3 regions of the Variovorax sp. LjRoot290 genome follow, and region 3 is predicted to be linked to each of the others. Evidence: predicted binding sites of a transcription regulator. Region 3 holds the regulator's gene; each other region holds the start of a gene.
What was found. The regulator sigma-54, encoded in region 3, starts transcription at its own class of promoters, with help from an activator protein. The targets are predictions, from matches to a motif close to TGGCANGNAANCTGCTTT.
Positions count from the first base shown of each region.

Region 1: ACSQ9A_RS01610 (TorF family putative porin) is a predicted target of sigma-54. The motif match lies at 2,328-2,345, and genes of this name have one in related genera.
Region 2: ACSQ9A_RS02605 (isopenicillin N synthase family dioxygenase) is a predicted target of sigma-54. The motif match lies at 1,515-1,532, and genes of this name have one in related genera.

Region 1 is NZ_CAXURW020000001.1:309,346-313,336, reverse strand. Features, by position in the region: gene ACSQ9A_RS01620 (ammonium transporter) at 1-1,065, opposite strand, end outside; gene glnK (P-II family nitrogen regulator) at 1,091-1,429, opposite strand; gene ACSQ9A_RS01610 (TorF family putative porin) at 1,474-2,280, opposite strand; partial or broken gene ACSQ9A_RS01605 (YifB family Mg chelatase-like AAA ATPase) at 2,440-2,577, shown strand; gene ACSQ9A_RS01600 (hypothetical protein) at 3,057-3,680, shown strand; gene ACSQ9A_RS01595 (RES family NAD+ phosphorylase) at 3,754-3,991, shown strand, end outside.
Region 2 is NZ_CAXURW020000001.1:493,706-497,696, reverse strand. Features, by position in the region: gene ACSQ9A_RS02620 (malonic semialdehyde reductase) at 1-84, shown strand, start outside; gene rutF (NADH-dependent FMN reductase RutF) at 101-595, shown strand; gene rutR (HTH-type transcriptional regulator RutR) at 609-1,334, opposite strand; gene ACSQ9A_RS02605 (isopenicillin N synthase family dioxygenase) at 1,571-2,572, shown strand; gene ACSQ9A_RS02600 (VOC family protein) at 2,575-2,982, shown strand; gene ACSQ9A_RS02595 (BMP family ABC transporter substrate-binding protein) at 2,972-3,991, shown strand, end outside.
Region 3 is NZ_CAXURW020000001.1:5,328,290-5,332,280, forward strand. Features, by position in the region: gene ACSQ9A_RS26320 (phospholipase D family protein) at 1-426, opposite strand, end outside; gene ACSQ9A_RS26325 (RNA polymerase factor sigma-54) at 429-2,009, opposite strand; gene lptB (LPS export ABC transporter ATP-binding protein) at 2,024-2,800, opposite strand; gene lptA (lipopolysaccharide transport periplasmic protein LptA) at 2,797-3,489, opposite strand; gene ACSQ9A_RS26340 (thiol:disulfide interchange protein DsbA/DsbL) at 3,616-3,991, opposite strand, start outside.

The sequences.
Region 1 (3,991 bases), 5.0 Mb from region 3:
CGAGGCCTTGCCCCTCATCAACGCTTCACCGATGCACCATGCGAGCACGGCAGCGGAAGTGGCCGAGAAGGTGTTCATGAAGGCCAGCACGGCGCTGGTGCCCGCTTCGAGCGCGGAGCCGGCGTTGAAGCCGAACCAGCCGACCCACAGCAGCGAGGCGCCGACCATGGTGAGCGTGAGCGAATGCGGCGTGAAGGATTCCTTGCCGTAGCCAATGCGCTTGCCGATCAGGAAGGCGCCGACCAGGCCGGCGACGGCGGCGTTGATGTGCACCACGGTGCCGCCCGCGAAGTCGAGCGCGCCCCACTGCCAGAGGAGGCCGGCCTTGGCGTTCATGGCATCGACCACATCCTTGCTGGCATAGGCGTCCGGGCCCATCCAGAACCAGACCATGTGCGCGATCGGCGCGTAGCTGAAGGTGAACCACAGCGCCATGAAGAGCAGCACGGCCGAGAACTTGATGCGCTCGGCGAAGGCGCCCACGATCAGGCAGCAGGTGATGCCGGCGAAGGTGGCCTGGAAGGCGGCGAACAGCAGCTCGGGGATATAGACGCCCTTGCTGAAGGTCGCGCCCGGCGCGAAGGTGCCGGCGGCCGAATCGAAGACGCCCTTCATGAAGAGCCGGTCGAATCCACCGATGAAGGAGTTGCCCTCGGTGAAGGCGAGGCTGTAGCCGTAGATGAGCCACAGCACCACGATCATCGAGAAGGTGACCATCACCTGCATCAGCACCGACAGCATATTCTTGCTGCGCACCAGGCCGCCGTAGAACAGCGCCAAGCCGGGGATGGTCATCATGATGACGAGCAGCGTGGACAGCAGCATCCAGCTGGTGTCGCCCTTGTTGAACGAGGGTGCCGGCGCGGCGGCCGGCGCAGCTGCGGCTTCGGCGGCGGGTGCGGCCGCGGCCGGTGCGGCGGCGGGGGCTGCAGCAGGCGCGGCGGCCGGCGCCGAGGCTGCGGGCGCTTCAGCCGCGGGCGCCGCCGGCGGCGTCTGGGCAAAGCCGGCGGTGCCGGCAGCGAGCACGCTCAGGCCGAGCGCGAGAGAGACGAGCAATTTTTTCATGTCGATTTTCTTTCGTGCCTTGAAGTCAAAGAGCTTCGCGGCCTGTTTCTCCGGTACGAATGCGAACGACCTGCTCCAGGTTGTAGACAAAAATCTTGCCGTCGCCGATCTTGCCGGTGCGTGCGGCGCTTTCGACGGCTTCGATCACGCGCTCGACGAGCTCGTCGGCCACGGCGGCCTCGATCTTGACCTTCGGCAGGAAATCGACCACGTACTCCGCGCCGCGGTAGAGCTCGGTGTGGCCCTTCTGGCGGCCGAAGCCCTTGACCTCCGTCACGGTGATCCCTTGCACACCGATCGCCGAGAGCGCTTCGCGCACCTCGTCGAGCTTGAACGGTTTGATGATGGCTGTGACCAGCTTCATGATGTTTCTCCTTTGGATGGAACAGGTCTGCGCGGCTGTATGGATCAGAGCGTCTTGGTCAGCGTGACGATGAAGCGCGCCTTGTTGGGCGACCAGGTGGGTGCGCCGAAGCCCAGGTCGGGGCCGGACACCAGCAGGTACGAGCTCTTCTTGTTGGCGCCCTGCACCGAGCCGGCCAGCGACAGGCCGTTGCCGAAGTCATAGGAAGCGCCCACGTTGTAGTCGACGTAGCTCTTGTAGCCCAGGCTGCGGATGTCGCTGCTCATGTGCGTGTAGCCCAGCGCGGCCTTCAGCGTGACCTTGGGCACGATCTCCTTGGTGTAGGCGAGATTGAAGTAGCCGGTGTTACGCCCCTTCAGGCCCGAGCCGTCGCGCTCGCCGGCGTAGTTGAAGTAGTCCTTCGAGACGGTGTGGGAGTACTTGAAGGTGAAGGCGCCGATGGCCTCGTTGGCATAGGTGGCCGCGCCGTAGAGCTCGGTGGTGTTGCCGCGGGCGTTGCCCGGGTAGACGTAGGCGAGCGCGCCGAAGTCGAGGTCGAACACGCCGGCCTTGAACTTGTAGCCGCCATAGATGTCGCTCTCGATGTCGTTGCCGGCGAGCCAGTTGACGCTGGAGTTCCAGTTGCCGACGTAGAAGCCGCTCTCGCCGAAGGCGTAGTCGAAGCCGCCCTGGATGGCGGGCTTGAAGCCCTTGGTCTTGGCGAAGCCGTTGCTACCGAGCACGTCCTGATCCTGACCGCGGAACTTGTAGTTGCTGGTGAGCGCAACGTTGCCTGTGAGCTGGGCGCTCGCGATCAGGGGCATGGCAGCCAGCGAGACAACGGCCAGGGCAGAGGCGGTTTTACGGTGCATCATCGAGAGACTCCTCGGAGGTTTTGGAATGGAATGGAAGCCATCTCAAAGCAGGGAGCGTGCCAAACCGACCGTTCCGCACTGAGAAGGGCCTGGGACAGGTGCACATTGCAACAATGAGCAAAAGATGGGCGCACCATCTTGGGGAAATGGAGAAGAATGAGCTTGTCTTTGGTGCAAGGTCATGCCTTGCTGGGCCTGGAAGCCGCCAGTGTCACGGTCGAGGTGCATCTGGCCAACGGGCTGCCCAGCTTTACGCTGGTCGGCCTGGCCGATGTGGAAGTGAAGGAAGCGCGCCGATCGGAGGCAATAAAGTCTGTCGGGTGCTTCGTTTCGCCGCCCCCTAGAAGGTCCGGCGTGACGGGGCACCGAAAGCGTCTTGAATCAAAGGCGACGATGCAGGACTGACCGGAGCCGGCGGAGCCCCGGCTCAATCTTCAGCGCCAGTACGTGACGCCGTCGTTGCACTTCCACGTGCGCCTGCGACAGGTACATCGATGGCCACCGCAAGTAGCGAAGTAGTCCCGAGGACAGGAAGCGCTCTGCGAAAGCCGCCTGTTCTTTCGGTAGTGCTCCCGTGATTCACGTTGTGCAGCATCGGGCCATTTTCTACGCGATTGAGGCTTCCGGGTGCCGGCGATGCTCAACACAATTTGGGAAAAAACTGGCTGGGCGCGCTCACCAGGAGCGACGGGAGCCATCGGCCCGGAGGCAGGGCTTCTTGCGCGCGAGAAACGTGAGGAGTAAAATCGACTCACGAATCTCACGGAACTGTCATGAACCAAACCTCCGCCAAAGAACCGCATGATGCCGTCCAGGCGCTCGTGGCGCGCATCGACAGCATGCGTGAAGCAAGCCGCCTCATCATCAGCGAGCTTTCCCGGACCCTCACCGGGCCCGGGGACAAGAAGCTGACCCTCCATGTGCGCGAGGCGATCAACGAGCTGGAGCGTCAATCGATCCAGGATTTGGTGGATGAGGTTGAGCCCAGGCGCCCGGCGGCCACCCGCATCGATCTCGAGAAGCGCGCCATCGACGCCGTCCTGCAGGGCACCGAGTGGAGCTCGGCCGCCGAAATTGGACAGCGGCTTGACGCGAAGGCAGCAAACCCGCACGCGGCCGTGAGCCGCTGGCAGCAGAGCGGGCGCATTTTCGGCATCGAGCACCGCGGCAAGAAAATCTACCCAGCCTACATTTTCGATGCGACCTGGCAGCCCTTGCCGGCGGTCAAGAAGATCCTGGCGGTCCTGGACGACTATTCGCCCTTCCGGGTTGCGGCATGGTTCGAGTCCACCAATTCGTCCCTGGGCGGAAAGCGTCCGCGCGAGGTGATTGCGAGCGCCCCGGATGCCGTCGTGGCCGCCGCGGAAGACCACAAGGTGGGTGCGGTGCATGGCTAGCCCAGCACCTCTCCTGCCTCCTCCGCCAAATTCGTTCCGCACCCTGCCGCATAAGGCTGGAGTCTGGTATCGCGTGCATCCGTACGACGCAACCACGGGGAAGTACGCGCCGGCCGCCTTCAACGCATCGGGGCCCGGCAACGCTCGATTCAGCCCCCTTTTCAATCCGGTCTCGAAAAAGCCGATTCCGACGATCTATGCGGCCAAGAGTGAGCGCGGAGCCATTGCGGAGATCGTCCTGCACGACGTCCCCTCCCCGTCGGCTGGCTACCTGCATGACCTTGAGCGCGACTACCGCGCCAACCTTCACC
Region 2 (3,991 bases), 4.8 Mb from region 3:
ATCAACCTGGGCCACGGCGACCCCTCGAAGCTGTTCGGCCGCCTGCCGCGCCTGGACTTCGCAGAAGCCTGCGCGCTCGCCTGAGGAAAGCACCGCCGCCATGAACGCCTTGCCCAAGAGCGACTACCGCGATGCGATGGCCCGCCTCGGCGCGGCCGTGCATGTCATCACCACCGACGGCCCCGGCGGCCGCGCCGGCTTCACCGCATCGGCCGTGTGCAGCGTGACCGACGAGCCGCCGACGCTGCTGGTCTGCCTCAATCGCTCGGCCTCGGTCTACCCGGCCTTCCAGGCCAACGGCGTGCTCTGCGTGAACGCGCTGGCCGCGGGGCAGCAGGCGCTGTCGGGCCTGTTCGGCGGCAAGACGCCGATGGACGAGCGCTTCGCCGCGGGCCGCTGGAGCCGCAAGCGCACCGGTGCGCCGGTGCTCGAGGACGCGGCCGTGTCCTTCGACTGCCGCGTGTCGCAGGTGACGCGGGTGGGCACCCACGACGTGCTGTTCTGCGAGGCCGTTGCGATCGCGATCGGCGGCACCGCGCACGGCCTGATCTACTTCGACCGCCGCTACCACGACATCGTCGCCGCGCCGCACTGAGCGCGCGGCGCGCTCAGCGCGTGGTGATGCCGCTCAAGACGATGCGCTGCACGTTGTCCACCGTCTCTTCGAAGAACTCCGGGTCATCCAGCGTACGACCCGTGATGGCCTGCACCTGCACGCCGAAGTCGGCGTAGTGCTGCGTGGTGGCCCACAAGGCGAAGATCAGGTGATGCGGATCGACCGGCGCGAGCTTGCCGGCGGCCACCCAGGCGCGGATCACTTCGGATTTGCGCGTCACCAGGTCGCGCAGCTCGCGATCGAGTTCGTCGCGCAAGAGCGGCGCGCCCTGGATCATCTCGAGGCAGAACAGGCGCGAGGCATCGGGCTGGTCGCGCGAGATCACCAGCTTGCGCCGGATGTAGTCGCCGATCGCCTGCCGCGGGTCCTGCTCGGCGCTGAAGCCGCGCAGCGGCTCCAGCCACACGGCGAGCAACTCGCGCAGCACCGAGACGTAGAGCTCCTCCTTGTTGGCGAAGTAGTAGAGCAGGTTGCTTTTCGAGACATCCGCACGCGCTGCGACCTGGTCGACGCTGGTGCCGTGCAGGCCGAAGCGCGAGAAGAGCCCGAGCGCCGCGCGCAGGATCGCCGCGCGCTTGTCCTCGATCTGGCGCAGCCGCCGGTTCACCGACGTGACGCTGCGCGCCACGGGCGCGCGCTTCGGATGCACGCGCTTGGATGGCGGCGCTTCGACGGCCAGCACGGACGGCGGCTTGATGCTGCTGCGAGTTTTCGGCATGTGTTGCTTTGCTTCTTTCTCCACCCGGGATTCTCGTTGTCTGCGATGCAGCCCGCATGCACGAGCCATACCGCCCATGGTACGCACCATGGCAACACCCGGCGCACGCATTCGCCGCGCCGCACCGCTGCCCGCGCACCACGCCGATGCAGTAAAGCGCATTTGTCCATTTGGTCCAACTGGCATGGACGTTGCATGTCGAAGCGCCGCCACCGTCACACCGAAGGATTGAAAGCATGACCCTGCTGTCCGTACCGATCATCGATCTGGCGCCCTTCTTTTCCGGAACGCCCGAAGGCAAGGCCGAGGTGGCGCGCAAGGTCGACGAGGCCTGCCGCAGCATCGGCTTCCTGGTCATCACCAACCACGGCATCGCCCCCGAACTCATCGCGCGCGTCTCCGCGGTCTCGCGTGAATTCTTCGCCTTGCCGCTGGCCGACAAGCGCAAGGTCGATCGCCCGCGCGACGACGCGGTGCGCGGCTACAGCGCGGTGGGCGAGGAAGGGTTGTCGTACAGCCTCGAAGAAGCGGCGCCGGGCGACCTGAAGGAGTCCTTCTCCATCGGTCCCTCCAATGTGCCGGCCGACGACTACCACCGGGGCGCTGCGGCCGGCCCGCACTTCGAGCCCAATGTCTGGCCCGATCTGCCGGGCTTCCAGCCGGCCTTCGACGAATACTTCGAGGCGATGAGCGATCTCTCGCGTTCGCTGATGCGCATCTTCGCGCTCGCGCTGGAACTTCCCGAGACCTTCTTCGACGACAAGATCGACAAGCACATCAGCATGTTCCGCGTGCTGAGCTACCCGCCGCAGACCGAGGCTGCATTGCCCGGCCAGCTGCGCGCCGGCGCGCACAGCGACTACGGCAGCCTCACCGTCGTGCTGCCTGACGACAAGGGGCTGCAGGTCTTCAACAAGGCCGGCCAATGGGTCGACGTGCCGATGGTCGAGGGCGGCCTGGTGGTGAACATCGCCGACCTCATGATGCAGTGGACCAACGACCTGTGGGTCTCGACCCTGCACCGCGTGGTCAACCCGCCGCCGGATGCGGCCGCCACCAACCGCCGGCAGTCGCTGGTGTTCTTCCACCAGCCCAACTACGACGCGATGGTCGAGTGCCTGCCGAGCTGCCTCGCGCCGGGCGAGGCGCCGAAGTACGCGCCGATCTCTTCCGGCGACCACTTGAAGTCGAAGTTCCTGAAACAGACGACCTTCGGCGGCACCAAAGTGACAGCCTGAACATGCCTCATCTTTCCTACGTCAACGTCTTCGCGAAAGACGTCGTCGCGCTCAGCGGCTTCTACCAGCGCGTATTCGGCTTCCCCGAGATCGAGGCCATCCGCTCGCCGATCTTCCGCGGCATCGACGCGGGCAAGGCCAAGCTGGGCTTCAACGCCTTCGATGCCTACGAGCTCTTGCAGCTGGCCGAGTTCTCCGACACGCGCGGGGTCAAGTTCCTGCTGAACATCGATGTCGATTCGCAAGAGGAAGTCGACCGCATGGTGCCGGTCGCCGTCGCCGCCGGCGCCACGCTCGTCAAGGCGCCCTATGTCACCTACTACCACTGGTACCAGTCGGTGCTGCTCGACCCCGAGGGCAATGTGTTCCGTATCAATTTCATGATGAAAGGTCCGAGTGATGTTGCGTAAATCGATTCCTTGCGCGGTCGCAGCGCTTGTCGCGGGCGCCGCGCTGATCGGCCCGGCGGTGGCCGCCGACGGCTTCACCCTGAAGGGCAAGCCGAAGATCGCGATGCTGTACTTCGGCCCCAAGAACGACGGCGGCTGGACGCAGGCCTTCGACGAGGCGCGCATCAAGGTCGAGAAGGAAACCGGCGAGAAGATCCAGTTCGTCGAGAACGTGCCGGAAGACGCATCCGCCATCAAGCCCGCGGCCGAGAAGTTCATCCAGCGCGGCGCCAACATCATCATCGGCACCGCCTTCGGCTATTCCGACAGCTTCAAGGAGCTCGCGGCCAAGTACCCCGAGGTGGCCTTCCTCAACGGCTCGGGCACCAGCAACGGCGCCAACCTCGAATCCTTCTACGGCCGCACCTACGAGAGCCAGTACCTCTGCGGCATGGCTGCAGGCGCAGCCTCGAAGACCGGCAAGCTCGGCTTCGTCGCGGCCAACCCCTTCGGCGTCGTCAACTGGACCATCAACGCCTTCGCGCTCGGCGCGCAGAAGATGAACCCGAATGCCACGGTGAACGTGATCTACACCGGCTCGTGGAACGACCCGGTCAAGGAACGCGCCGCCGCGGCCGCGCTGATCGACCAGGGCGCCGACGTGATCGGCCAGCACGTCGACAGCCCGACGCCGCAGATCGTGGCGCAGGAGCGCGGCGTCTACGGCACCGGCCATCACCGCGACCTGCGGCAGTTCGCGCCCAAGGCCACGCTGTGCTCCTCGGTCTGGGTGTGGGACAAGTTCCTCACGCCGGAGCTGAAGAAGATCATGGCCGGCAACTGGAAGCCGGCGCAATACGGCGCCTTCATTCCGATGAGCGCGGGCGGCACCGACATCGCGGGCTTCGGCCCCGGGGTGCCGAAGGACAAGGCCGCCGCGATCACAGCAGAACGCGACGCGCTGCTCAAGGGCAAGCAGATCTATGCCGGCCCGCTGGCCGACCGCGACGGCAAGGAACGCGTCGCCAAG
Region 3 (3,991 bases):
GGCGGCCAGCGCGAGCAGCAGCTCGTCCTCGCCCGCAGTGTAGAGATCGTCCATCAGGAGCCGCACGCGCACGCCGCGCTGGGCCGCGTCGCGCAGCGTGCGCAGCAGGTAGCGGCCGGTCTCGTCGTTGTCGATCTGGTAGTACTGGACGTCGAGCGTGCGCTCGGCGCGGCGCGCGAGCTCGAGCCGCGTGTTGAGCGCGAAGTCGCCGCTGGGCATGAGCCGGAAGCCGCTGAGGTCCGCATCCGGCTGCGAGGCCTTGGCGATGCGGCCCAGCACGGTGCCGGTGGACAAGGGCATCGCCTTGGACGGCGTGCGCTCGAATTCGGCCGGCAGCATCGCGCAGCCGCTGGCGAGAAGAAGCACCGCCATCAAGGCCAGGCCGAGGCGAATCCAGCTTGGTAGCGGACTCGGACGGCGACTCATCGCTAGAGTGCCTTGCGCAGGTTCGCAGGCGCGATGCGCAGCGCCTCGCGGTACTTGGCCACCGTGCGGCGCGCGCACTCGATGCCCTGCTCCTTGAGCATCTCGGACACCTGGCTGTCGGACAGCGGCTTCCTCACGTCCTCGGCGCTCACGAACTGCTTGATCAGCGCGCGCACCGCGGTGCTGGAGGCGTTGCCGCCGGTTTCGGTGCCGAGCGCCGAGCCGAAGAAGTACTTGAGCTCGACGGTGCCGTAGGGCGTGGCCATGTACTTGGCGGTGGTCACGCGGCTGATGGTGGATTCGTGCAGGCCCAGCTCGTCGGCGATCTCGCGCAGCACCAGCGGCCGCATCGCGAGCTCGCCGTGCACGAAGTAGCTCTTCTGCCGCTCGACGATCGCGTTGGAGACCCTGAGGATGGTGTCGAAGCGTTGCTGGATGTTCTTGATGAACCAGCGCGCTTCCTGCAGCCGCTGCGACAGCGCCTGGCTGCCCTCGCCCTTGTGCTGCTTGAGCGCGCCGGCATAGATGTCGTGCACGCGCAGCCGCGGCATGACCTCGGGATTGAGCATGACGCGGAACTTCGCGTTGGTGCCGTGGCCGATGCGCGTGACGATCACGTCGGGCACGACGATGTTGCGCTCGACGTCGACGAAGCGGCGCCCCGGCTTGGGCTCGAGCCTGGCGATCAGCTGCAGTGCGGCGCGCACCTCGTCTTCGTTGCTGCGCGTGAGCGTGGCCAGGCGCTTGAAGTCGCGCCGCGCGAGCAGCTCCATCGGCTGCTTGCAGATCGCGATGGCGGTCTTGCGCACCTGGGCCTCCTCCTCGCTCTCCTTGGCGCTCGCCAGCTGGCGCAGCTGGATGGTCAGGCATTCGCCGAGGCTGCGGGCGCCGACGCCGGCCGGCTCCAAACTCTGCAGCAGGCCCAGCGCGACCTGGAAGTGATGCACCAGTTCGTCGAACTGGTCGTTGTCGTCGCCCGCGAGGCCCGAGGCCAGCGCCGGCAGCGAATCCTCGAGGTAGCCGTCGTCGTTGAGCGATTCGATCAGGAAGCGCAGCGCGGCGCAGTCGTTCTCGTTCAGGCGCAGCGACAGCGCCTGCCGGTGCAAGAAGGACTGCAGCGATTCCTGGCTGCGCGCGAGCTCGGTCGCATCGGTGCGCTCGTCGTCGCCGAGGTTGTTGGCGCGCGCGGGCGCATCGCCGCCCCACTCGCTGTCGTCGGGCGCGAGGTCGACCGTACCGTCGCCCTCCCAGTCGGGTTCGCTGTCGGCGGGCGCAGCCGCTTCGGCATCGCCGTTGGCGGCGACCGCCACCTCGGCCGGCGCCGCGGCCGAGCCGGGGACGAAGTCAGCCTCGCCCTCGGCCTGGCGGTCTTCGTCGCGCACCGGCGCATCGGCCGCCTCGAGACCGAACTCCTCGCGCGGCGCCTCTTCGGCCGTGCGTTCGAGGAACGGGTTCTCGTCGAGCATCTGCTCCACTTCCTGGCTCAATTCGAGCGTGGAGAGCTGCAGCAGCCGGATCGACTGCTGCAGCTGCGGCGTGAGCGCCAGGTGCTGGGAAACGCGCAGCGAGAGCCCTTGCTTCATCGAAGTACGGTCCCCTACATCCGGAAATGCTCGCCCAGGTACACGCGTCGTACCTCGGCGTTGTCGACGATCTCCGAAGGCGTGCCTTGTGCCAGCACATGCCCGTCGCTGATGATGAAGGCGTGATCGCAGATGCCCAGCGTCTCGCGCACGTTGTGGTCGGTGATGAGCACGCCGATGCCGCGTTCCTTCAGGAAACTGATGATCCGCTGGATCTCGATCACCGCGATCGGGTCGATGCCGGCGAAGGGCTCGTCCAGCAGGATGAAGCGCGGCTGCGTGGCCAGCGCCCGCGCGATCTCGACGCGGCGGCGCTCGCCACCCGACAGCGCCAGCGCCGGCGAATCGCGCAGATGGTCGACGCGCAGGTCGTGCAGCAGTTCGCCGAGGCGCTCCTCAATGCGCTGCTTCGACAGCGGCACCGGCCGGCCCGCGTCGTCGGGTTCGCGCTGCAGCTCGAGCACGGCGCGCACGTTCTCCTCGACCGTGAGCTTGCGGAAGATCGACGCTTCCTGCGGCAGGTAGCTCAAGCCCATGCGGGCGCGGCGGTGGATCGGCATGTGCGCGATCGGTTCGCCGTCGATGCTGATCTCGCCCGCATCCGCCCGAACCAGCCCGACGATCATGTAGAAGGAGGTGGTCTTGCCCGCGCCGTTGGGCCCCAGCAGGCCGACCACCTCGCCCTTTTGCACGCCGAGCGAGACGTCCTTGACGACCTTGCGGCTGCCGTAGCTCTTCTGCAGGCCGCGCGCCTCGAGGCGGCTGCCCAGGACTTCGTTGCCGCCGCTCACTTGCGCTGCTCTCCGCCGAGCGTGGTGGTCGAGCGCAGGCCCGTTCCGGACGCCGGCGCGGAGGCGGCCGGCGCCGCCGGCCTGGCGGACCCGGCAGCGGGCGCCGAGGCGGCCGCCTTGGGCGTGAGGATGGCCTTGACGCGGCCGCCGGGCTGGGTCGCCACGCCCGCATTGGGCGGCAGCGGCGAGCCGTTGACGGTGAAGGTGTCGTTGCTCTGGTCGTAGACGATCAAGGGTCCGCTGCTTTCGTCGTTGGGTGTCGCGCCGACCAGGCGACGCATCACCGCACGGCGGATGAACTTCACGTTGTCGGCGCGGCTGTCGTACTCGATGACTTCCGACTCGCCCTCGATCCACTCGTCGGGGCCGGCGTCGCGCTTCTGCTTGAAATAGGCCAGCTTGCCGGGCGCGGCCGTGACGATGCCGTACTGGTAGCCCTCGGGATCCTGCCGCACGTCGATGCGGATGCCGCGGATGATGATGGTGCCCTTGGTCACCACCACGTTGCCGGTGAAGACGCTGGTCTGCTTGAGGTCGTCGTAGCGCATGGCGTCGGCCTCGATGTTCATCGGCTTGGTGCGGTCCGCCTTCTCGGCCTGCGCCGCCGACACGAGGCCGGCCACGCCCAAGGCGAATACGAAAGCGCGACAAAGGTGGCGAGAAACGGAGGAGGAATGTAACGATGTCATAAAAGGCACGAAACTTGCTGGGCGATTGTATGCGGCCTCATGGATCCGGTTTCCGCCGGCGGATGAAAAAGCCCGCCGAAGCGGGCTTCCTGCTGGTTGCCGCGACGAGCGGCGGGAGGCGCTTTTTTACGCGCTCTTGCGCGCTTCGCCGACCAGGAAGTCAGTGACCTGCAGCGCGCGGTCCATGCTGCGCGCGAGTTCGCCGTCCGTATACCACCTGCCCGCGATGCCCATCGCGGGCACGCCGGCCACTTGGTAAGCCTCCTGCAGCTGCTTGGCGCGCTGGATCTTGCTCGCCACGCTGAAGGACTTGAAGTTCTCGGTGAACTTGGCCTTGTCGAGGCCGTTGGCCGCGGCCCAGTCGATGATCTGCTGCTCGCCTGAGAGGTTCTGGCGCTGCTGGTGGATCGCGGCGAACACCTTGCGCTGGTATTCGTCGACCTTGCCCATCGCTTCCAGCGCGTAGTAGAGCCGCTGCTGCGGCTGGAAGCTGGGCTGGAAG